2 linked regions of the Symmachiella macrocystis genome follow. The protein of the gene in region 2 binds, or shares a complex with, the protein of the main gene of each other region. Links are inferred from orthologs where the notes say so. Each region holds a gene or a part of one and is shown on either strand. Other genes may lie near its edges.

What was found.
Region 1: the proteins of mnmG (region 2) and CA54_RS12430 are in contact, whole or in part, in a solved structure (PDB 9HIP), measured with the Escherichia coli proteins. The link is inferred for Symmachiella macrocystis from one-to-one orthologs.

What each region holds. Positions count from the first base shown.
Region 1 is NZ_SJPP01000001.1:3,223,980-3,235,679, reverse strand. The notes cover bases 1,834-4,629. They hold CA54_RS12430 (tRNA modification GTPase), read right to left. Parts: upstream 4,012-4,629; coding sequence 2,656-4,011; downstream 1,834-2,655. Other genes in these bases: CA54_RS12425 (YidC/Oxa1 family insertase periplasmic-domain containing protein), read right to left, coding at 4,139-4,629; CA54_RS12435 (superoxide dismutase), read right to left, coding at 1,834-2,316. Outside these bases: CA54_RS12445 (UDP-N-acetylmuramoyl-L-alanyl-D-glutamate--2,6-diaminopimelate ligase), read right to left, coding at 1-733; CA54_RS12440 (hypothetical protein), read right to left, coding at 1,246-1,524; more of CA54_RS12435, read right to left, coding at 1,708-1,833; more of CA54_RS12425, read right to left, coding at 4,630-6,505; CA54_RS12420 (metallophosphoesterase family protein), read right to left, coding at 6,509-7,324; proB (glutamate 5-kinase), read right to left, coding at 7,795-8,928; CA54_RS12410 (amidophosphoribosyltransferase), read left to right, coding at 9,163-10,755; CA54_RS12405 (acyl-CoA thioesterase), read left to right, coding at 10,886-11,275; CA54_RS12400 (acyl-CoA carboxylase subunit beta), read right to left, coding at 11,336-11,700. UniProt on the Escherichia coli protein: Exhibits a very high intrinsic GTPase hydrolysis rate. Involved in the addition of a carboxymethylaminomethyl (cmnm) group at the wobble position (U34) of certain tRNAs, forming tRNA-cmnm(5)s(2)U34.
Region 2 is NZ_SJPP01000001.1:4,198,412-4,210,295, reverse strand. The notes cover bases 4,541-7,520. They hold mnmG (tRNA uridine-5-carboxymethylaminomethyl(34) synthesis enzyme MnmG), read right to left. Parts: upstream 6,956-7,520; coding sequence 5,126-6,955; downstream 4,541-5,125. Other genes in these bases: tpx (thiol peroxidase), read left to right, coding at 7,262-7,520; CA54_RS16455 (response regulator), read right to left, coding at 4,541-4,575. In the rest of the region: CA54_RS16470 (alpha-2-macroglobulin family protein), read left to right, coding at 1-720; CA54_RS16465 (Na+/H+ antiporter NhaC family protein), read right to left, coding at 766-2,976; CA54_RS16460 (two-component system sensor histidine kinase NtrB), read right to left, coding at 3,085-3,864; more of CA54_RS16455, read right to left, coding at 3,994-4,540; more of tpx, read left to right, coding at 7,521-7,780; CA54_RS16440 (DMT family transporter), read right to left, coding at 7,883-8,770; thpR (RNA 2',3'-cyclic phosphodiesterase), read left to right, coding at 8,859-9,407; CA54_RS16430 (SDR family oxidoreductase), read left to right, coding at 9,559-10,290; CA54_RS16425 (methyltransferase family protein), read left to right, coding at 10,307-11,077; CA54_RS16420 (hypothetical protein), read left to right, coding at 11,449-11,757; CA54_RS16415 (OmpA/MotB family protein), read right to left, coding at 11,789-11,884. UniProt on the Escherichia coli protein: NAD-binding protein involved in the addition of a carboxymethylaminomethyl (cmnm) group at the wobble position (U34) of certain tRNAs, forming tRNA-cmnm(5)s(2)U34.

The sequences.
Region 1 (11,700 bases), 970 kb from region 2 along the record:
CATCGGCATTCAGCACAGCCACGCCGCCCGGTTTGAGGTTTTCAAAAATGCGGAGCTTACTGGCGCGGTAGGCGTCATAGTCCAGATGATAATCAAGATGGTCGTGTGTGATGTTGGTAATCACCGCGGCGTCGATCAATATCCCCGCGCAACGGAATTGATCCAAGGCATGGCTGGACATCTCGATCGCAGCGTGGGTCGTCCCGTGCGACACCATCGAGGAGAGCCAATCCGTCAGCATCATCGAATCGGGCGTGGTCAAGGTAGAGGGTTCGACGCGAAACCCGTCGTTGTATTCAATCGTTCCCAGCAGTCCGGTTTGGATGCCGGCCGTTTGCAAAATTGATCGTACTAACCAAGTGGTGGTTGTCTTTCCGTTCGTGCCGGTGACGCCGACGGTTGAGAGTTCCCGCGAAGGATCGCCATTGAGCGCGCTGCAAATACGAGCAAAAGCTTGTCGTGAATTGCGGACAACGCATTGCGGGACCGGCACGTCTGATTGTGGGTATTCGACTAAAACCGATGTCGCACCATGTTGGATTGCATCACGAATGAAATGATGGCCGTCAAATTCTCGACCACGCAGTGCTGCAAACAAGGCTTGACTGCCGCAATCGAGACTATTGTTCGTGGCATGTTGCACGCGAATGTCCGCACATCCGACGAAGCTGGCGCCCGACAAAATGCGGCGCAGCGTAATTCCCAGGGGAATTCGAGGGTGAATTAGGGACATGCGAAAGGCCTCCTGCCTTTCCGCTTGATCCAGGCTTGGTGATACGCCAACGCTGGCGAAACCATCCTGGCAAAACAAATGGACGTGTGAGAAAAACCGACGGCCAGCTCTCGAGAGAAACGGTGAAACTGTTTTTGCATATCCGGTAGTCAAGACCGCACGCGCAAACGAATTTCAAAACAAGGAACGGGCTCGACTCAGAACGTGGGAGATGACGGCTAGGCGCCGCAGCACTGAATCGAATGGTGGTCGTGAACCGACCGCTGAGATGTGTTGAGTGTCACGAAATGCTGACTCGTCGGGTGTGTTTGAGTGGTCGGCATTCTCGTGATTCTTCAAAAACGGTCAACCCGATTTTGGCCCTTTTTCACAATGCTTGTAAACGTTACAAAACCGCGCATCAGCGATCATGGTTTACGCATAGAGGCAGTCAGCACAACGAAGTGTCGCTGGCAACTTGCGGGCTAGCATTTTCAGATGCTACGCCGCGGGCGGCGACCGTAGTTGAGTGGTTAGCGAGCGGGCAGCGACGGACTCATCTTGTTTTGAGCATTGACGGTCCGTGTTCCATCTTGTTTCGCTTCGTCCGCTAAGGCCAACCGGCGATGCAGTTCGGCCAGCTTCTTTTCCTTTTCCTGCCGGGCATGCCATTCCCGGATTTTTTCTTCGACTTCGTACTTGTGTTGCGTACTGCTGAAACCGGTCGGCTTGTATTGTGGATCGAGATAGTGGCAGCCGCTGATCGCCAGCATCAGCGTCATGAGCAAGATGTTCAACCAACGCATCGCCACCGAGACTCTCCCCGTGAGAAAAGGAAACTTCGTCTCATTGTATCGGTTAGGCAGGTTGTCCGGGCGCATAAAAAGACAGGGAACCCGCCAAGTTCGCGGCGGTTCCCTGTCTTGTTTTATTCGCTGCAGATTAAGAGATAAGCCAACCGCTGTTACGCGACTCATCTCACAAACGGCGCGAGCTTATTTGGCGGCGGCAAAACGGGCGGCCACGGTATCCCAATCGATCACGTTGAAAAACGCCGAGACATAATCCGGACGGCGGTTTTGGTAATTGAGATAGTAGGCGTGCTCCCAAACATCCAATCCCAAGATCGGCGTGCGTCCTTCGGACAGCGGCGTATCTTGATTCGGGGTGCTTTCCACAACGACCTTGTCGCCATCGACCGACAGCCAAGCCCAACCACTGCCGAATCGAGTTGCGGCGGCGGCACTGAATTGTTCCTTGAACTTGTCAAAACTTCCACAAGCGGCATCGATCGCGGCAGCCAAATCGCCGGAGGGCGTTCCGCCTCCTGAGGGACTCATGACTGTCCAAAACAGTGAGTGGTTGGCATGTCCACCACCGTTGTTCCGCACGGCGCCACGAATGGCTTCCGGCACGGCTGCCAAGTCGCTCATCAAATCTTCGATCGTTTTGGCCGCCAAGTCGTCATGCCCTTTCAGAGCATCGTTGACCTTGTTGATGTAGGCTTGATGGTGTTTCGTATGGTGAATTTCCATCGTACGAGCATCGATATGCGGTTCCAGAGCATCGTACGCGTACGGCAAGTCAGGCAATGAATAAGCCATGGTCGGTGTTCTCCTTGTTGGGCCTCGGTCAATCGAGAGGCAACGTGTAAGAAAAGCGATAAACTGAAGCTCAGCTGCGCAGAATTTCCGCCGTGAACTTCCCTTTATTTGTGGTTTCGATTGGTTATATCAACCTGATTCGCATCTTTGCAAAGCACACGCCTGAGCACGGCGACGCATTTCCGGAATTTTAGGCGATTCCACCTAAAGGCAACCTAGAGAAACTGCCCCGAGGGTAGAAAGTGGTCAGTGGCTGGTGGTCAGTGACCTGAGAAAATGAGAGGGGCCATGCACCATTCGGCACAAAACCGCCAACCCTCACGCCTCAAGCCGACCCCGTTACTTCCCGATGCAAAACTTGCTGAAAATGCGGTCTAGAATGTCGTCTGTATAGACCGCTCCGCTGACTTTACCTAGTTCCTCTAAAGCAACGCGGATTTCAATCGATAGCAGTTCGTCTCCGGCTGACAGTTCGGCGACCTCCCGCGCTCGTTGGAGTGATTCGACCGCACCGTGGAGACTGTCGCGGCAGCGCGCACCGGTGGTGCCCAACAACTGTTGAGGGGCTGCACTGTCTTGCGACAGTTCGCTGGCGACGGCGGCGGTCAGCTCTTCCAAGCCCGCGCCGGTTACGGCACTCACGCGAAGGGCTGATGCGGGCCCCGTTGTATCAGGAAGATCGCATTTGGTGAGCACGGTCAGCGAACGGGCGTTTCCACAATCGGCTTCCTTGAGAAGCGGATCGGGCGGTTCATCGGCGGAGACGCACCAAATGATCAAATCGGCGCGTTGCAGTTGATCTTCGCGCAGCGCCAATGCAGCTTGTAACGGTCCCTCGCTCTGTAGCTCCCAGCCAGCCGTATCGAGCAGTTCGATCGGCCGTCCATGCCAATTGACCTCAGCGGCCAGATAATCGCGCGTCGTGCCGGCGATTTCGGAAACCAGAGCGGCATCGCGGCCGAGCAATGCATTGAACAGTGTGCTTTTGCCCACGTTGGGACGACCGGCGAGCACGACGCGAGCCGTTCCAGTTGAGCGCATGCGGTCGACCGCTTGTTCCAACAACGAGGTGATCCGTGTTTCGGCCAGCGTGAGGCGGGCCAAGATTTCGCGGTTATCGACGAACTCGATATCCTCTTCCACGAAGTCCAACCCCGCTTCAAGGTCCGCCAACAATGACAATAAGTCCTCGCGGACCGTGTTGATGTCGCCCGAAATTCCGCCGGCGAGTTGCTGCAGCGCCGCGTTGAGTTGGACCTGATCATCGGCGTCGATCACTCCCAATACTGCTTCGGCTTGCAGTAGATCGACCTTGCCGGCCAAGAACGAACGGAGCGTGAATTCGCCGCCTCGCGCCGGGCGGACGTCGGCGGCATAAATGGCGGCCAGTATCGCTTCCAGCAGCGGCGGCGATCCGCAGGTGTGCACTTCGGCCATCGGTTGCCCGGTGTAACTACGCTGCGTTGGCCACAGGAAAATATCGACCGACATCCATCGCTGAATATCGGCTAACCAAAACGAACCGGGATGCCTTTGCGGCAGGCGCGCGGTTTCCCATAACGGCGGATCATCCGGGCGAAACAATCCGTTCAACGCATCGCGAATAGCGGATCCACTGATGCGGACGATCCCTCGCTGCGCCGGACCGGGCGGCGAAGAGAGCGCGGCGATTGTATCGTGCAAATCGAATGGCATAGCCGAAGCTTACGTTGGCTGTCGCGTCGAATTCCGCTGCCGGGTGCTCCAGCACTGTGCTTTGCCGGATGTATGCTTTGCACTGGCGGGCAAGCCGTTAGGGGCACCCTGTTTCCAGGCGGGCCGGTTAGCGACGCGGTCGTGATTTCTTCTTAGCAGCTCCCAATTTGGGTGTTGCTTTGGGACTCGCCCCTGGCGTGGGGGATCCATCACCTTTTGAGCCACCACCCTTATCGCCTTTCGAACCGCCGCCACCATCGTCCGAACCTCCGCTGGAATGTTTTTGGACCTTCGGCAGCAATTTGCGTTCGGCGATGCCCCACAAGCTGGACGAGATGAAATACACGCACAGTCCGGCCGGTACGTTGTAGAACATGAATCCCATGAAGATCATCATGTACTTCATCATCTTGGCCTGCATGGCCGATTGCTCATCGGTTGGCGGCGGCATGAATAATTTCTGTTGGACGATAAACAACACAATCGTGATGATCGGTAGCAGATTGAACGTATCACCCAAACTAAAGGGTAATTCGAAGCCCAAGGGAAAAAGCGCATCCGGGGCGGCGAGGTTGTCGATCCACAAAAAGTGAGCCATCCGCAAATTCACGCTGCTCCGCAACGCGGTGTACAGACCGAAAAAGACCGGCATCTGAATGAACAACACCAGACAACCGCTAAAGGGGTTGTATTTGTGTTTGCGGAACAACTCCATCTGGGCGCGGCCCATTTTTTCCCGGTCGTCGCCGTACTTCTTTTTCAGCGCATCGATTTCCGGTTTGATCTCCTGCATCTTCGCGGCGCCCAGCGCCTGCTTACGGGAGAGGGGAAACATGCACAAGCGAACCATGACCGTGAGCAAGATGATCGCCACACCATAGTTGGGAATCACCGCATAGAACTTGTCCAGCAACCATAGCATCACCTTGGCGATGGCTCCGAACCAGCCCAGATCCATAATTGTCTCGGCGCCGTGCGGCTCCAGCAATTCTTTCCGCTTTGGTCCTGCAAAGAGTTCGTACTCGTGCGTCAGCGATTCACCCGGCTTCAAGTCCGCGTCATTGGAGGTGATCGACACGCTAATGTCGGTCCGCTCGGGATGCTCCTTGTCGATGGTGCCGCTGGCGACTGGCGTATAGTTGCGGAAATAAGAATCTTCCACCGTCGGTTCGTTGGCGGGCTGCAGGAAGGCGGCGAAGTATTGCGCATCGACACCGATGTATTTTAAAATCGGTTGCTCCCACAGACTCGTTTCTCCTTCGGCAATTTCCTGGGCCGAAAGTGAGTCGGAATGAAAGGCCTTGTCTTCGCGGTTAAGAAATGCGAATTGCACATCGCGAAACTTGCGGGCTCCTACCACACTTTCCAACGGGACGCCCACCGGACCTTGCAGAACATAATTCACGCTCTGCGCTTCTTGGGACAGGTTCTTGATGCTGAAATCAAAATCTAGGACGTAAGCGTCGACTTCGTCTTCCGGTTTGTCACCTTTGGCCTTGTTCACCTGATAGGTCTTGGTCAATTCGAATCGGCCATCGGGCGAAGTGATGCGAAAGACCGCCTTTGAGTCATCCTTTGCCTTCTCCACCAACTCCCAATTCACCGAATTCAGCGATTCGATTGCCTCGGCGAATTGGTCTTCAATTTGCGGCACCGTGACCTGCAACGTCATCGGTGTCAGCATGGGTGCACCGATCTCGACCCAACGCACAATGTCGTTGATGTCTTTGTCTGAGAGCTTCTTCCCCTCGGGGGGCATTTTGAAATGCTCGTTTTCCTGCCGGATGGCCTGCACGACCAAACTGTGACTGGGGTCGCCGGGCACAATCGGCGCGCCGGTATCACTGCCGGCGAACAAACCATTGCGGGAATCAATCCGAAAGCCACCCGCCGGTGCGGGCTTGGCGTGACATTTGTAACAATTTTTGCGGAAGATCGATTGGACTTTGAGAACCAGCTGGTCCTGTTGCCGTTGTTCTTTGCGCAACTTATCGTGGTCCGCCTGATCGCTACTGCCGACAACCTTCAATGGGGCTTGGCGATTCTTAAGATTGCGATACCGCGGATCATTGAGTTCCACATATTCGATAGCCGCGCCGCGGGTATCGATCGTCACAGCCATGCGAAATCCGGTTTCGGGATTGTCGGATCCGATCAGGACTGTCTGGTTCAGAAACTCTGGGATTTTAAGGTCAGCAACTGCCGGTTCTTCCTGCTTGTCGCCATCTTCCGGGGCGGCTTCGTCTCCGGCAGCTTCCGCAACAACTGCCTTATCATCGGCATTCTTATCGTCTGCGGCAGCATCCGCCGGTGGCGCGTCAGGGTCCTGATCCGCCACCGCGGCTGGTTGCGGATCCTTCTCGGCAACCTCAGCATTCGCGGCCGGTTTATTGGCTGCAGGGTTTTGTCCCGCAGGGGGATTGAACCACATCCACCCCAAATAGATCGCTGACGCAGCGACCATAAAAATCCAAAAGCGTTGATTATTTTCCATTGTTTACCGGCCGTCGCGGAGGCGATCCCCCAGGAAGTTATCGAGATCGGGGATGTCGTAAATTTTTGCCGCCGTGTCTTCAAAACCATAATCAACGCGGCGATATGTCAGTTTGGCCGGAGGAGCGGGAGTGGCCGACTCCACGTCGGTCTCGGCGGCCGCTTCGGCATTGGCGTCGGACGCGGGTTCGTTTTCCAACACAACATAACAAGCGCGGGGGTCGCCATCGCGTGGCTGTCCCACAGAGCCGACATTGACCATCAATTTGCCGCCGGTCAATTCATATTCATGATTGATTTCCGACGGGCTGAAGAAATTGAGGTTTTCGGTGAAGACGCCGGGAACGTGTGTGTGTCCTTGAAAACAATACTGCTGAATCAACCCGAAGATCCGCTCCATTTTGAGCTGGTTATAAATGTCTTCGGGAAAAACATATTCATTGAGCGGGTTGCGAGCGGACCCGTGCACAAACTTAAAGTCGCCCTCGTTGTGCATGCGTGGCAATTCTCCCAGGAACTCCCAACGGCGTTCGTTGCCGGCCGAATCACCCGATTCCAAGACCGAGCGTGTCCAAAAGATCGCCCGCTCGGCACCGGCGTTAAACCCCTCAGGATCAAACAGTGCCCCTTGATCGTGGTTTCCCAGCAAGCACATCTTGCACGATTTCATCACCAAATCGACGCATTCACGCGGATTGGGGCCGTAACCGACCACATCACCCAGGCAATAGATTTCGTCGATTCCCAAACCTTTGATGTCCGCGAGTACGGCCTCGAGGGCTTCCAGGTTTCCATGAATGTCGCTGATGATGGCTTTCAAATTCAGTTACACCGTCGCAAAAAATGGATGTACGGGGAGACGTCTCGAACCTTAGGCCCGGATCAGGATCGCTGCAAGTCACCTGGGATGCGGCTAAGTCGCAAAGCCTACAAAATAACATGGTCTGACGAGAATGAAACTCAAAGCGCCCCAGCAATTCAATCGAACCCACCGCAGGGTGTTTACCAAGCCTACTCTACCCGGTTTCCGAGTATCAAGGCTGCAAAATATCAACTTCGCGAATCAACACCTGCGCACGGCGACCGAAATTCCTGCCTCGGAAAGCCATCTGCGCTCAGCCGACACCCTGCTCGATTCGATTCCAATAAAACAAGAATCCAATAAAACAGGGTGTAAACCGCAATTCTAGCGATGTCGAAGTCGGAAGAGTAGGGAAAAACTGCATTCCCTGTGAGACAATGCTCCTCCCACGGTGTGTAAATTGCCCCCACGTTGCTTCTCAGTGAACGTTATACCGTAACAATCAAATTGTCGCGGTGAACAATTTCTACATATGGAAGTGATTCGTACAACTGGGCGATTTCTTCGCTCCTTTTGCCTGCCAATCGGCGAATCTCCGCTGTGCTGTAGTTCGTCAAGCCGCGAGCGAATTCGTTTCCCTTCGCATCAATCAACGCAACCACGTCCCCTTTTTCCACCTGTCCCTCGACTCCGACGATTCCGATGGCCAACAACGAACGGCCATCCCGCTCAACGGCTGTCCGCGCTCCAGCATCCAGAATCAGCTTTCCCTTGGGGGGCTTGGAATATCCAATCCACCGTTTCCAAGCCGGAACGGACGCTCCCTGCGCTAGGAACAACGTCCCGGTTTCCTCGCCCGCTAAGACTTTCATCAGTGTGCCCGACTGCGTCCCGTTCGCCACAATGACGTTCTCTCCCACGGCTGTCGCCATCTTAACCGCGCTGAGTTTGGTGCGCATTCCGCCGGTCCCGCGTTTGCTGCGGTCGGCGGTCGCCAATTGCAGCAGTTTGTCATCCCATTCTTTGACCAACGGAATCGTCTTTGATTTCGGATCATCCGGAGGACCATCCATGAGACCGTCCACGGTCGACAAGATGACAAGCAACGGCGAATGCATCAGATTTGTGACCAATGCGGCCAATCGATCGTTGTCACCAAAAGCGATTTCGTCGACGCTCACGGTATCGTTCTCGTTGACGATGGGGACCGCGCCGTTTTCGAATAACGTCAAAATCGTATTGCGGACATTGAGATATCGTGAGCGGTTATCGAAATCGTCTGCATTGAGCAGCAGTTGGGCCGCATGACAGCCATGTTTTTTCAGACAATCGTCATAATGCCGGATCAAGTGGGCTTGTCCGACGGCAGCAGCAGCCTGCAGATGCGGCAAATTGCGGGGCCGCTGTCGCAAACCGAGCAAGCCCATGCCGGCGCCGACCGCACCGCTGGAGACCAAGACAACCCGCCGACCGGTTTCACGAACGCGCTGGATTTCTTCGCTCAAAGCACTCAGTCGCTCGAGATTGAGCGTATCGTCCTCGCGGGACAGGACGCTCGTCCCGACTTTGACGACCAACGTGCGGGCGGTTTCAATCACCTCGCGGCGAACCAAATTGACCATGTCGCGGTTTCCATCCAATGTAATTTAGGAAACCTCGAATTTACCGCATGGCTCGGTTTACGGCAACTTGATCGACTTTGCGGTCATTTCCACCGCCTGTGCCGAGAAATCATTCGTTTGTTGGTTGGTTCATGGCGGCTGGTTGAGTATGATGCCAAAGTATTAAGGAAGCATAAAGACGCACTTGCTTTCCTCGCCCCACCCTCGCATCCCTAAGTGAATGCCGAATCACCGATGGCCGAGTTGAATCACGAGTGCGGCGTTGCCGCGGTTTACCACCTTCCCGACCGTGGCGTTAGCCCGCTCGCCCCGCCTCAAGGTGTGGAACATACATCCAATTTGATTCCGCGGTTGCTGCTCGACATCCAAAATCGCGGCCAATTGGCGGCGGGGATGACGACCTTCAATCCGCACCGCAATCAACTCATCGATACCCACAAAGACGTGGGCACGGTGACCGAAGTCTTCCACTTAAACCATCAGGATAGCTACCGATCCCTGATGCGGAAGTACGCTGGACGGGCTGCGATTGGACACGTCCGCTATGCCACGTGTGGCAAGGATGACAAAAGTTACGCGCAGCCCTTCGAACGGCATCACATCGAAAAGCCAAAATGGTTTAGCTTTGCTTTCAACGGACAGTTGGCAAACTATCCGCGCTTGCGGGATGAAATCCTCTCGGAGAACGATTTCCACCTCGCTCGCGAAACTGACACCGAAGTCTTGATGCACATGATTTGTCATCAACTCTCGGGAGATCGCCGGCCAGAAATGATCGAGATGCTGACGGAGCTGAGTCTGCATTTCGACGGCGCTTATAACATCGTCTACCTCAACGCACTGGGCAACATGTTTGTCGCCCGCGACCCCTTAGGGATTCGCCCGCTGTGTTATGCGAAAGAAGGCCCGCTATTTGCCGCTGCCAGCGAATCGGTCGCATTGGCCAATCTAGGATTTCGCGAATCGAGCATTAAAAGCCTACACCCGGGCGAAGCGGTCATCATTCGCGATGGCGAGTTTTCGATTCAACAATTCACCGCCAGCCCCAATCGGGCCCACTGTTTCTTCGAATGGATTTATTTCGCCAATGTCGCCAGTACGCTGGATGACCAAAGTGTCTACCTCACTCGCAAACGGCTGGGCGAGGAATTGGCCGCGGTGGAAACTCTCGAGATCGACGATGACACGATCGTCGTGCCGGTTCCCGACACAGCCAAAGCGGCAGCCGATAGTTTGGCCTTTCAATTGAAAGTCCCCTGTCTGGAAGGCCTGATTCGCAATCGCTACGTCGGTCGGACATTCATCGAGGGAGCCAACCGCGCCGACAAAGCAAAGACCAAATACACGCCGCTGCCCGAAGTTCTCCGCGGCAAAAAGGTACTGCTCGTCGAAGATACGATCGTCCGTTCGACGACCATGAAGGTTCTGGTCTCCCAACTCAAGGAACGGGGCGGAGCCAGCGAAGTTCACGTGCGGGTGGCTTGCCCGCCAATCATCGCCCCCTGTTTTTACGGAATCGACATGTCGACGATTTCGGAGTTGTTCGCGCCGAAGTTCATGGACAACGGCCCGTTGACGCCGGAAATTGAAGACACGATGGCCGAGACGCTTGGAGCGGACAGCTTAAAGTACCTGCCCATCGAAGCGATTTCCCGCTGCGTCGGCTTTCCCAAAGAATCGTTGTGCCAAGCTTGTATCGACGGAAAATACCCCACTCCCGCCGGCGTGCAACTGTACCAAATCGCGCTGGAAAAACTGGAAATGGGTGAAGAGGAAAACGATGGGCGGGCCTATGACGCCCCTTTATCTGTGACGGCCCGAACCTAGACCTCACCGCGCGCCAGTCGATGTTTCCGCTGCAGCCTGACGATTCCACCGAGGAAGAACCTCCCGAGGAAACCGGCGACACACCGGACGATGACCGCTAATTCATTTCGCCATACTCACTAAAAATAACATGCTCCGCGAACACGAAATCCAAGTCCGCGTCCGGTATAGCGAAACCGACGCCATGGGTTACCTGCATCACGCCAACTATCTCAACTTCTTCGAGATGGGCCGCACGGAATTGCTGCGAGCCTCCGGGGGAAATTATCGCTCCGTTGAGGAGCAAGGTCTGTTCATCGTCGTCGTGAAAATGGAAGTCCGCTATCGCGCCCCGGCGCGCTACGATGACATGCTGACCGTCAAGACCCAGCTCATCCGTTCCTCGCCGGCGAAGTTGATTCACAACTACCAGGTCTTTCGCGATGACGTGTTACTCTGCGAAGCGGAAACGCTGTTGGGGTGCGTCGATGCCGAAGGAAAAATCCAACGCATGCCCGATTTCTTGAGCGAGCAATTGTAAGGCGTTCTATCGATTTGGGGGGCTCACTCGTGATACTTCTGGGAAAAATGCCTTTTCCGCTCACACCTGATACACGCCGGTGCGGAACGGTTCGTCATTGGCATGACGGGTGGCGATTGCCAGTGATTCAATTAGTACGGCTCGCGTGTTGGCCGGTTCGATGATCTCATCCACCCAACCCCGCGCTGCTGCGTAACGGATGTCGGTTTGTTCTTCATAGGAATCGACGATCCGCTGCCGCAAGCGTTCCATTTCATCGGCATCAGGAATTTGTCCTTGCCGTTTCAGGGCGGCAATATTGACTTGCAAAATCGTCGAAGCTGCTTGTCCGGCTCCCATTACGGCGTAATGCGCCGTTGGCCAGGCAAAAATAAATCGCGGGTCAAACGCCTTGCCACACAGTGCATAATTCCCCGCTCCATAAC
Region 2 (11,884 bases):
AGCGGCGAAGACCGGCCGGACATGACGGTCGAGATCTACTACGACGGCGAAAAACAGAAGGAAGTCAAAATCGACGCCGAAAACCTCTTCAGCTTCGACAACAAAGTCGTTCTGGTGGGCGATGCGATCACCACCGGTCGGCATACGATTGAACTCCGCAAAAAGGGAACCGGCCCGCTCTATTTCAACGGCTACCTGACGACTTTCACGCTAGAGAAATTCATCAAGCGTGCCGGTTTAGAAGTCAAAGTCAATCGCAAGTACTACAAGTTGGTCGAGCGTGAAAAAACGGTCAAAGTCGCCGGCTCCCGCGGGCAAGCGGTCGATCAAAAAGTCGAAAAATATGATCGGCAACAGCTCGTCAATCTGGAACAAATCCAAAGCGGCGACCTGATCGAAATCGAATTAGAAATCGACAGCAAAAACGACTACGAATACCTCGTCTTCGAAGACATGAAAGCGGCCGGGTTTGAACCGTACGAAGTCCGTAGCGGCTACGGCGGTAAGGGCATGCGAGCCTATATGGAACTGCGCGATGACCGTGTCACGTTCTTCGTGCGGCATTTGGCTCGCGGTAAACACAGCATCGCCTATCGCATGCGGGCGGAGATCCCCGGCCTCTTCAACGCCCTGCCGACGCGCGGCTATGCGATGTATGCTCCGGAGCTAAAGGGCAACTCCGACGAGATGCAGGTGCGGATCGTGGACGAAACCAAGTAGTTGCAGACCAAGCGGTTCATTGACTGAGCGATTGAGGGCGGGGACTTAATACTTTCCGCCCTCATCGTCTTCCGACGGCTCTTCTTCCACCTCTGCTTCGGCTTCAGCCGCTTCGGCGGCCTCACGTTCCAGGCGGCGTTCGCGTTTTTCTTCATCCTCATTCGCCTCTTCGGATTCGTCGTCTGCGACGTTGGATTCCGGAGTCGCTTCGCCGATTTCAGCCAGGATGATATTGGCTTGGGTCTCAGCCGATCGGCCGTAGAATTGAATGATCAACAGCAACACAATGGCCCCCATCGGCAACAGGGCGACTAAAAACGAATAGCCAAAACCGATGGGGATATAACCAAACAGTAGTGAGACGCCGGCGACGGTCAGCGCGTACGGGACTTGCGTGCCGACGTGATCCAGGTGGTCGCAATTTGTGGCGGCCGACGAAAGGACCGTCGTATCGGAAATCGGCGAACAATGATCACCAAAAATAGCGCCGGACAGGACCGCTCCGATCGAAGCGACCATCAAATGATGGCTGGGATCTCCCTGGTTGAGCAGGGCCAGTTTACTGTGCGTGATGGTGATCGCCAGCGGCATCAGCAGTCCCATGGTCGTGAAGGAGCTTCCCGTTGCCAGGGAAATCACACCCGCCAAAACAAACACCACGGCCGGCACCCATTGGACGGCGAGTGTTTGCTGCGTATGTTCGACAAGAAAACCGGCTGTATTCAATTGGCCTGCCTGACAAATATCGGCCAAGGCCCACGCCAGGATCAAAATCACCACGGCCAAAAACATACTCTTGGCTCCATTCAGCCAAGCTTCGACCGCTTGATTCAACGTTAACGACTTGAAGAGCAATGCCGTTGCCATGGCAACCAGTGAGGCCGTGAAGGACGCAAAAAACAACACGCGGTTCGATTCGGCCAATGCGATGACCCGCCAGATCGTTTTTTCCAACACCGGCTGACCCGATGCAACTGCCTGCGCATTGGCGACATCCAGCAGACGGCTCCCGCTGAACCATAGGCCCAGCAACACCAATGCAACGAGACCGACCAGGGGAATGATCGCATTGAAAGCAGTCGGCCGATCGGGCAGGTCGACCGATGGCGAGTCATTGACCGCAACGGCCGATCCCGGCGCGGCTGGTTGGTCATAAACCAAAGTACGGATTTCGGCTTTGAGCATCGGACCATAGTCATGACCCACGATTGCAATCAAAGCGACGAACACCAGCAAATAAACCGCATAGAATCGAAAAGGGATGCTAAACAGAAAAACCTCGTACACGCTCTGTGAATCGAGTCCCAAGATCGTATACGTGTCCTGGATCTGGCCCAATTCAAATCCCACCCACGTGGATATCAACGCCAAACCGGCGACCGGGGCCGCTGTGGAATCGACCAGAAACGACAGTTTCTCACGCGAGATTTTCAGACGATCGGTCACCGGCCGCATCGTCGTTCCGACGAGCATGGTATTGGCGTAATCATCAAAGAACACGACCATACCGAGACACCACGTCATCAACTGGCCCCGCTGACGTGTCCGCGTAAACCGCGACATCGAGTCCACCAGCGCATGCGTGCCGCCGCTGGCCGACATCACACCAATCGTCGCGCCGAGAAACATCGTGAACAGTAAAATGAGCAAATGCGAGTGCGCTGGATCATTGGGCTGCGTTAGTTGATTCAGCAAGTACGTATCGAGCGTGCGAACGAAGCCGGCATAAAAATTGCCTCGCGCTAATATGACCGCCCCCACCCAGACGCTGGCAAACAGTGCGACAATGACGTTCCGCAGCCAAACGGCAACGCCAATCGCCAGTAGCGGCGGCAATAGGCTGAGCAGTCCCGAAATCCGTACGACCGACAACACGACAGTCCGCTGTGGCTGCTTCAATCGGTGGACGGAAATTTTGTTGCTTTCCACGTAGACCTTCGTCTCGCGGGCGAAGTCGGTGGTGAGCGTCAGGAGACCATGTTGAAACGGAGGAATCGCCTTGGGTTTGCCGGCAGTGCGAATGATGATGCCTTCGATCATCGCACGGTCGTTGAAACCGGTATCCAGTTGTCCGTCCGGATCGAGGGCTTCGATGACCACTTTTGAAACCGGGACACCGGAGATGACCACACCCGGATTGAGGATGCGAAATTGCGGGGGCAACGGAGGCGGGTTACGCTCGGCGGCCGGCACTTGCCCACAGGCGGGATGCGCCAGCAACAGCAGTAGCAGACAACTCGCCGAGAACGTTTTCATCACTCAGCCACCATTCCTTTGGCATACTCTCGATGAGGCAAAACGAGGCCGCTCCATCGTACGACAAAATGGCGCACCCTTGCATCAAATGCAGCCGCGGCAACTCACCTACTTGTCGTTGTTGCCGTTGTCGTGCGTGGGCCAAAACACCGCGCAGACCGTTTCTTCCGACGGTGTACGCGAAACGTCAATCCGTCCGCCGTGACCATCGACAATCCGCCAGCATTTGGACAGGCCGAAACCCAATCCACGACCAGCTTGCCGTCCGGAATAAAACGGGTCGAACAAATGCTCCCGGTCGATATCGCTCAAGCCGGGGCCGTTGTCGATGACGCACAGCCTAACAAACCGTGCGGTGCCTTCCAAGACAGATGTCGTGGTGACCCGCACGCGGCCCTGTTCTCCGGTGGCTTCGGCGGCGTTTTGCAACAAACTGCTGATGACGATTTTCAGTTGCAGCGGATCGGCGTGGAGTGCTGGGCAGTCCTCGATCTGCTGTTCCAACGTCGTGCCCGTAGCGGCGAAAACTTCGGCGAGCTTGTCCGCAACTTCGCTGACCGTGGCCGCCAAATCACACGCTTGGGGAACTGGTTCGGGAGGTCGGCCAAACAGCATCGTATCGCCGATCATGTCGCGAATGCGATACGCTTGAGCACCGATGGCAGCCAGTTCCCGTCGACGTCGCGGGTCGGACTCCTCATCCAGAAGACGCTGCGCACGGTTGATGATCACGGCCAACGGATTGTTAATTTCGTGACCCGCCCCGGCGGCGAATTCGGCCAATGCCTCCAACTTGGCTTGCCATAACTGTTGCTGCGCCAATTCGGAGTCCATGGTCGGGCCTGTATTGCCGGAATGAGCCGGTGGATCATTGAAAAGCGGGCGCATGGATTATTGATTCCGGTGACAACGTGAAATTGAACCGGGGGATGTTTGCCGCGTTGATTTGTAACGACTTGTAGTAAAAAAAGCCCAGCCCGGGATTTGCCGGGCTGGGCCTCTCGTTGAATTCGCTGACTATTTCCCGCTGGTCGGTTCGATGTCCAACTGGCTACACAGCTCATCGACAAGCGCGTCGACTTCGAATGGTTTTTGCAGAAACACATTCGCGCCGGCCTCAATCAGTTCCCCTTTTTTGTCCTCTTCGACCATACCGCTGATACAGATGATCCGCGTATCGTCCAAATTCGAATCGCTGCGTACGCGCTGGCACACTTCTTTACCGTTGATGTCCGGAAGCATGACGTCCAGCACGATGACGTCGGGCCGGTATTCCTTGACCATCATCCCGGCATCGAACCCGTTGTTGGCCGTACGGATTTCGAAACGGCCGTCAGCTTCCAATGCGTCGCTGATCAATTCTACTAGTTCTTCGTCGTCATCCACTACCAGCGCCTTGCGGCGTCCGCTTTCTAGCGCATCGGTTGGAATACCGTTTTCCTTCATGAACTTGTACAGCAAGTCCCGAGGAATCCGACGAAACCGGGATCCGGGAACCCGGAACCCCTTGAGTTGGCCTGAGTCGAAACAACGAATAATCGTTTGCTGACTGACTTTGCAGACCTTTGCCGCCTCACCGGTCGTAAAGACTGTTTTCATGGTGCTCGTCCACCTTCACCATCGGTCTGCGATCCCGCATCCGACGTAACAGAACCTCTCGTGAATCCCTCCGCGAAGAGAGGCCAAGCCCTCCCTGACCGCGACAACCGCTTTTCGGACCGACCTCTCAAGGCATCCACACCACATCTGCATGCAAAGATCTCGAAACGTTGCGGGCAAAACGTGGGGAGGCTGCGTGGATCAGGACAATCCGGGTGACTGGATGGCCCTGGTGAACCGCTCCAGTCCAAAACACTCATCGTCGTATGAACGTGACTTCCAATGCCAATTACGTTCAGTGCCAATTTGATTTTTCAGTGTCAACAGTCAATAAACAATAACCGAGTCAACGCCAAGCTGCTTAAATATGGCCAAATGGGCATATTCAGGCAAACGGGAAGACTGCAGAATGCTTACCGATTTTACCGTTGATCCACATTATATCCATTCTGCGGAATCGTGCAATACCCTTCGTATTCGCCGTGCGCCCCCAAATGGCGAGGCTTATGGTGCCCTTTGCAGAGTCACAATATTACTCGTCTTATGGTCCCTAAGATGCGACCCGACTTGGGTCTTCAAGATACAAAAGCACGATTGCCAAATCCGCCGGAGTGATCCCGCTGATCCGCTCCGCGTGCGAAATATCACGGGGAGCAATCTTCGCCAATTTTTCTTTTGCTTCCGTCCGCAATTGCGGAACCGCGTGGTAATCAAACTCTGCCGGAATGGGGACGGCGGCTAATCGTGCTTGCTTGGCGATTTGGGATGTTTGGCGACGAATGTATCCCGCGTATTTTGTTTCAATCGTGATTTGTGTTTGTGCCTGCGGTGACAAATTCAACGCGGCCGCTTCGGAAGAAATTGCGCACAACTGCGTCCAATCGACTTCGGGTCGTCGTAAGACTTGTTCCAACTTGTTCCCCTCGTGGAATTTCGTCGAGAGCAATGCGGCTGCGCGGGCCAGTTCTTCCTCCAACGATTGCAGTCGTTGCATCCGCTCGTCATCGACCAGTCCCGCGGCATGGGCCAATCGCGTCAGCCGTCGATCCGCATTGTCGTGCCGCAATAATAACCGGTACTCTGCCCGTGACGTGAACATGCGATACGGTTCATCGACTCCCTTGGTCACCAAGTCGTCGATCAATACGCCGAGATACGCTTGGTCGCGGTCCAGAATCAAGGGCGGTTTTCCGGCGATTTTCAAAGCGGCATTGCAACCCGCCAGCAGCCCTTGCCCGGCCGCCTCTTCATATCCGGTGGTCCCGTTGATTTGTCCGGCAAAATACAATCCAGCGACTGTTTTGGTTTCCAACGTCGCATGCAACTGCGTGGGGACGGCGAAGTCGTATTCGACCGCATAGCCGTAACGCATAATTTCGGCTCGTTCCAAGCCGGGAATCATGCGCATCATTTTGTCCTGCACATCGCGCGGCAGACTGGTGGAGATGCCGTTGCAATAATACTCCCGCGTATTGCGGCCCTCCGGTTCCAGAAATATCTGGTGCCCCGTTTGTTCGGCGAACCGCACGACTTTATCTTCGATGGAGGGGCAGTACCGCGGACCGGTGGTTTGGATTTGTCCGCTATACATCGGCGCGCGGTGCAGATTCTCACGAATCAGGTCATGCACTTGGGGTGTAGTTGTCGTCAGATGGCAATCCATCTGTGGTTGTGTGATGCGATCGGTGAGGAACGAAAAGGGTTGCGGATCGTCGTCGCCCGGTTGACGTTCGGTGGCAGCGAAATCGATCGTGCGTCCGTTCAATCGCGCCGGGGTACCGGTTTTGAAACGATCGAGTTCGAAATTCAATTCTCGCAAACTGTCGGATAACGTCCCGGTGGTCCCTTCGCCCGCGCGGCCGCCAGCCGTCTTGGCTTCGCCGGTGTGCATCACTGCTTGCAGAAACGTGCCGGTCGTCAACACCACAGCTGGGGCGCGATAAACCGCATTGCCGCGGACTCGGACGCCCGTCGCGATTCCGTCTTCGACCAACAACTGCTCGACCAATTCTTGCCGCAAGGTCAGGTTCTCTTGATCCTCAACGACACATTTCATGTAGAACTGATACGCTTTTTTATCAGCCTGTGCGCGGGGGCTGTGCATGGCGGGGCCTTTGCCCCGATTGAGCATGCGGAATTGGATGCCGGTTTCGTCGATGGCCCGCCCCATCCAACCGCCGAGTGCGTCGATTTCGCGGACAATTTGCCCTTTGGCAATTCCGCCGATCGCCGGATTGCAACTCATGGCGGCGACCGTGTCGCAACTCATACTGAGCAGCGCGGTCTTGGCCCCCATCCGCGCGGCCGCTAGCGCAGCCTCAACACCGGCGTGCCCCGCCCCCACCACAACCACATCAAAATGATAAACCGAGTCCGTCATAACTCACGACAACTTCCACAACCAGATACGAAATTCGAGGACCGAGAACAGGGCTGTCCCCCGGAATTAAATGACCTACACATCCACTTTCCGGTTCGCAATCACCCTCGGCCGCCGCCATTCTAAGCAACTTGGGCCGAAGAAGAAACTGCGCACCTGTAACGCTTGCAAGTCGAGTTTGAATCGCCATACTTCAAGGCATATTGGATTTTGCACTCAGTAGCGGCCGGTCGGCCGCGTCGGCGAACCACGCTGTGGAAACGCGCTGATCACCATTTTGGAAAATAGGATTCAAGGAGCACAACCATGGCTGATACTCGTAAAGGAGCGGTCACGCTCAAAGGCGGTCCGGTGGATTTGGTCGGACCGGAACTCAAAGTTGGCGACGATGCCCCCGATTTCACACTGCAAGGCGCGGACCTGAGCGACATCACATTGGCCAGCTCGGCTGGTAAAACGCGGATCATCGCCACCGTGCCGTCGCTGGATACGCCGACCTGCCACAAAGAAACCAAACAATTCAACGAAGTCGCCGGCACGTTGGACAACGTCGAAGTCCTGTGCGTGAGCATGGATTTGCCGTTCGGTCAAAAACGTTGGTGCGGAGCCGAAGGCGTGGAAAACGTCTCCTGCCTGAGCGGCCACCGCTGCACGAAATTCGGTGACGATTATGGCGTGACCATTTCCGGCGGTCCACTGGATCGCGTCTTGGCCCGAGCGATCTTTGTGATCAGTCCGGACAACAAATTGACACACGTTGAATACGTCAGCGAAATCGCCGACGAACCCAACTATGACGCTGCCCTGGCCGCCGCCAAAGGGTAACGTTTGTCGCGATGTTGAACGTAAAACAGAACAGGGCATGGGGGCCAATTCCCCGTGCCCTGTTTCGTTCAACCGACGGGAGCGCGCGGCACTCCGAGAAAATCACTGCCCGCCTCCACGGACTTTCCATCCTCTCAGTGAGCGCAGGCACAATCCGGCCGCAATCATGGCGCCGCCGATCAGCGTTGGGCCAGGAATGCTTTCATTCCAAACCAGCCAGACCCACAACGGATTGCAAATCGGCTCGAACAACGGGATCAAGGCGGCTTCTTGGATGGGAATGTAGCGTAAACCCCGCGAAAACAACACGTAGGGAATTGCCATTTGCATGACTCCCAACAGGATGATCATGCTCCATTGCATGCCGTCCGGAACCGCGCTGCCCGACAGGACCCAAGGCAACAGCACGCCACAGCTGACAACGTGACAAAGCGCAATGAGCCAAGGACCGTTTTCCTCACGCAGGACGCGCAGACTGACGACCACGCCGCCATAGGCGAACCCACTGCCCAACCCCATCAACGTGCCCCAAAACCGCTCGTTATTCCAATCAGCAGCCACAATCCAAGAAATGCCGGCCAAGGCGAATCCGAGCGCCACCATGTTACGGCGTTCCAGCGGCTCCTTCAAAAAGACCACGCCGAACAGCGACGCCCAAAACGTACTGGTGTATTGCAGAAAAATCGCCGCTGCTGCGGTGGTGTAAGTCATCGCCGAAATAAATAGCCAGTTCATCGCAGCAAACGAACAAACCAACGGAACCAGCGCAGGGCGAAATCGAATGCGGCTGTAATTCACGAACGGCAACAGACAAATTGCCGCCGCTGCTGCCCGATAACAGGCAATCGTCGGGCCGCGTTCCGACTGCGGCATCAACTGCTGCAGCGGAGGGCTCTTGACGATGACACCACTGGTACTCCAGAGCAGCGCCGCCGCAACAACCAGCAGTCGCCCGCGGGAAATCGATCGTGTTGTGGAATCGTCAAGCATATTGTCATAAAGTCATCAGGGAGGTCCCTGAGCAGTAGACGTCATCGACAGCGGACCGGCAAGTCAAAACCGAACAGGTTGTGTAACTTTGCTGCGGACATTTCTTGCATTCCGAATCGCTGCCAATCCGAAATTGCAGCGCGTGCACGCCGATCTGGGTGAACTGGGACGATCCGTCCGCCCGGTCGCGCCAGAGAATTGGCACGTGACGCTTAAATTTCTGGGCGACCCCCAAGAGGAGTTGATTGCCCCCCTCACAGACATCCTCAACAAGGCGGCGGCCGGACGGGAGCCATTCCTGGTCGATCTCCACGGGATGGGAGCGTTTCCGCATCTGCGCCGTCCAAATGTTGTGTGGGTTGGATTGCGCACAGATGCCGGATTGGGGGAATTGGTGGAGACGTTCCATGAACGCCTAACACCGTTGAGATTCTCCCGCGAATCACGCCCCTTTGCTCCACACCTCACGGTCGCTCGTATTAAAGGGACTGCACCGGTGGAACTCGCGACTTATGTCGCCCACAACGCTAACACCGATTACGGAAGTCACATCGTTGAATCCTTGGAACTGTATCAGTCTGAACTGACGTCCCGGGGTGCCCGATATACCGTAATGGCAGCGGCTGAATTGAGATAGCGACCTTCGCCACCCTGGAATCAGTGCTCCTGGCAACCGTTGCGCCTGGGCCGAGGTACCAAATTTGGGTGAAATATTCTTGAGGCTGTCAACTAGAGACGCTAAGATAATCTAGGCTAAACAGGCAACCTGAATAGAAAAGGCGTAGTTTATGCCACAACTCGACGGTCAAGTTTGTGTGATTACCGGTGCGAATCAAGGGATTGGCAAAGCCATTGCCGAAGCATTCGCCGCCGAAGGAGCCAAGTTGGCGCTCTGTGCGCGAAACATGGAGAAGCTTGGCAAAGTTGAAAAAGAATTGACGCAAGGGGGCGCCGACGTCTTGGCGGTTTCCACCGATGTCTCTGACGATGCGGCGGTTGAGCAGTTTTTCAGCCTCATCCAGGAGCGGTTTGGTCGTGTGGATGTGCTGATCAACAACGCGGGCGCCTTCGATGGGGGCCGGCTGGATCAGGTGACGACCGAGGGTTGGAACAATGTGATCGGTGCCTGCTTGACCGGCGCGTTCCTTTGTAGCCGCAGTGCCTTCTCCATGATGAAAGAACAGGGAGGCGGTCGGATTATCAACATCGGTTCGATTTCCGCCCAACGCACCCGCGAGGCATGTGGTCCGTATACAGCGGCGAAATTCGGCGTGTGGGGATTGACGCAAGCGACCGCTCTGGACGGGCGGCCTTTTGGAATCATCTGCAGTTGCCTGCACCCCGGAAACGTGCGGGTCGAACGTCGTGTTGAATCCGGTTTGAATTCTGATGACGAACCCATGATGAGCATGGAAACGATTGCCAAAGTCGCGCTGACGATGGCCACCTTACCGCCTGAGGTGAATATGTTGGAGGCGATTGTGCTACCCAATGAACAACTTTACATCGGCCGAGGCTGACACCAGGGGAACCCATATGAACATATTTCAAGCTGCACAACCTTGGGAATACCGATGGCGCATCGCGATACTCTTTTTGAGCCAACCCGTGCTGGCTGCCATCTATTATTTTTGGAATGGATCCCAGGGCGTCTGGTACGCGCCCCCGATTGATCCGACCTATGGATTCATCGCCACGTTGCTGGCCGGTTGCGGACTGGCGATCCGCATTTGGGGGACGAGTTTCTTAACTGCGGAAGTCGTCACCGGTTTGACGGCCCGCAATGACCGTTTGGTGGTCGGGGGCCCGTTTGCCGCCATACGCAACCCGCTGTACGTCGGCACGCTGTTGATTTTTGCCGGTTTTGGAATGTTCTTTGGACCGGTGTTCGCCGCGATTTTTGTCGCCGTGCATTGGCTGCGTTACGGTCGCGTGATCCGGTACGAAGAAGGCTTTTTGAAACAGGAATGGGGCGCTCAGTTTGACGCCTATTGCAAAACCGTGCCGCGTTGGTGGCCCATCACGATCAGCCGTCAACATTTTGCCGGGCCGTTTGCCACGATTGACGGTATTCTGGGCAATGGCGTATTTTTTGGCATGTTTTTGGGTTATTCCGCTTCGGTGTGGTATGGGACGCTTGAACCGTTGGTCCATTTTGAAGCCCTGGGGTGGATGGTTTCCGGCATTGCCTTACTGCGGACACGGTATCTGGGCGATCAGGCGGAGGCACAGCTTCCCGACCTTACCGCCGGTATGCAGTTGGCTGCTCAGGAAAGTCCTGCCGGTCAATCGCGGCATGCGGGTTGATGCCGGCCAAAACCGACTTGGCCTTCAGTCCGCGCCGGTTTTTGCGACGTTTTGAGACAAGCCCAGCCGATGTAAAAGCAGGAACGAATAGTTGGGAACTTCCCCGCTGATTCTGTTCCGATCAATCAACCACACGTGCTGGCCCCCATTGTTTTCTGAGGGGGCCGGCAACGTTCATCCATGAGCCCCGCCTTGAAGGCACGGGACTCAACTGCTCGCGACTTCTCTCGGCCAGCGAGACGGGGAACCGGGCGGCCACCATTATTTGCTGTCGGTCTAGAAACCGAGATCGGAAGATGGTTGGCCAAAGTGTATGTCCGGGGATGGTTGATTTTCTCATTAATATTTCCAACTCACCGAGGAGGCGCGATATGGCCGGGACCACGGACGTTGGCATGGATGTAGTAGACGAACTACGATTACGGAGATGGGCGAGGCAACACCATGTGGCGAGCGAAGAGCGGGATGCGACTTGGCATCCGATTGTGCTCGACGAGATGCGCCGCCGCGACAGTGAGCATGAGATGACGCTCAAGCCGCATGCCTTTTCCGGCGCACTGGTGCCCCTTGCACCGCATCAAACGCTGGCGACCCACCGGCAACCCGCGCTGACCAAATCGGAAGGGACCTTGCTGTTTCGCATCGATTCCGCCGCTGAATCGGCAAGCCCGAACAGCTAATTCGGCGAATTCGAATTACCGCAGCGCTGCGTCATTCTTCGGCATCGGCTGTCCCTACGAACTCTTGCGCGTAGGTGTCCAAGACGAAGACGGTGACACGGGCGTGATCGACGGAATCTTCATCTCC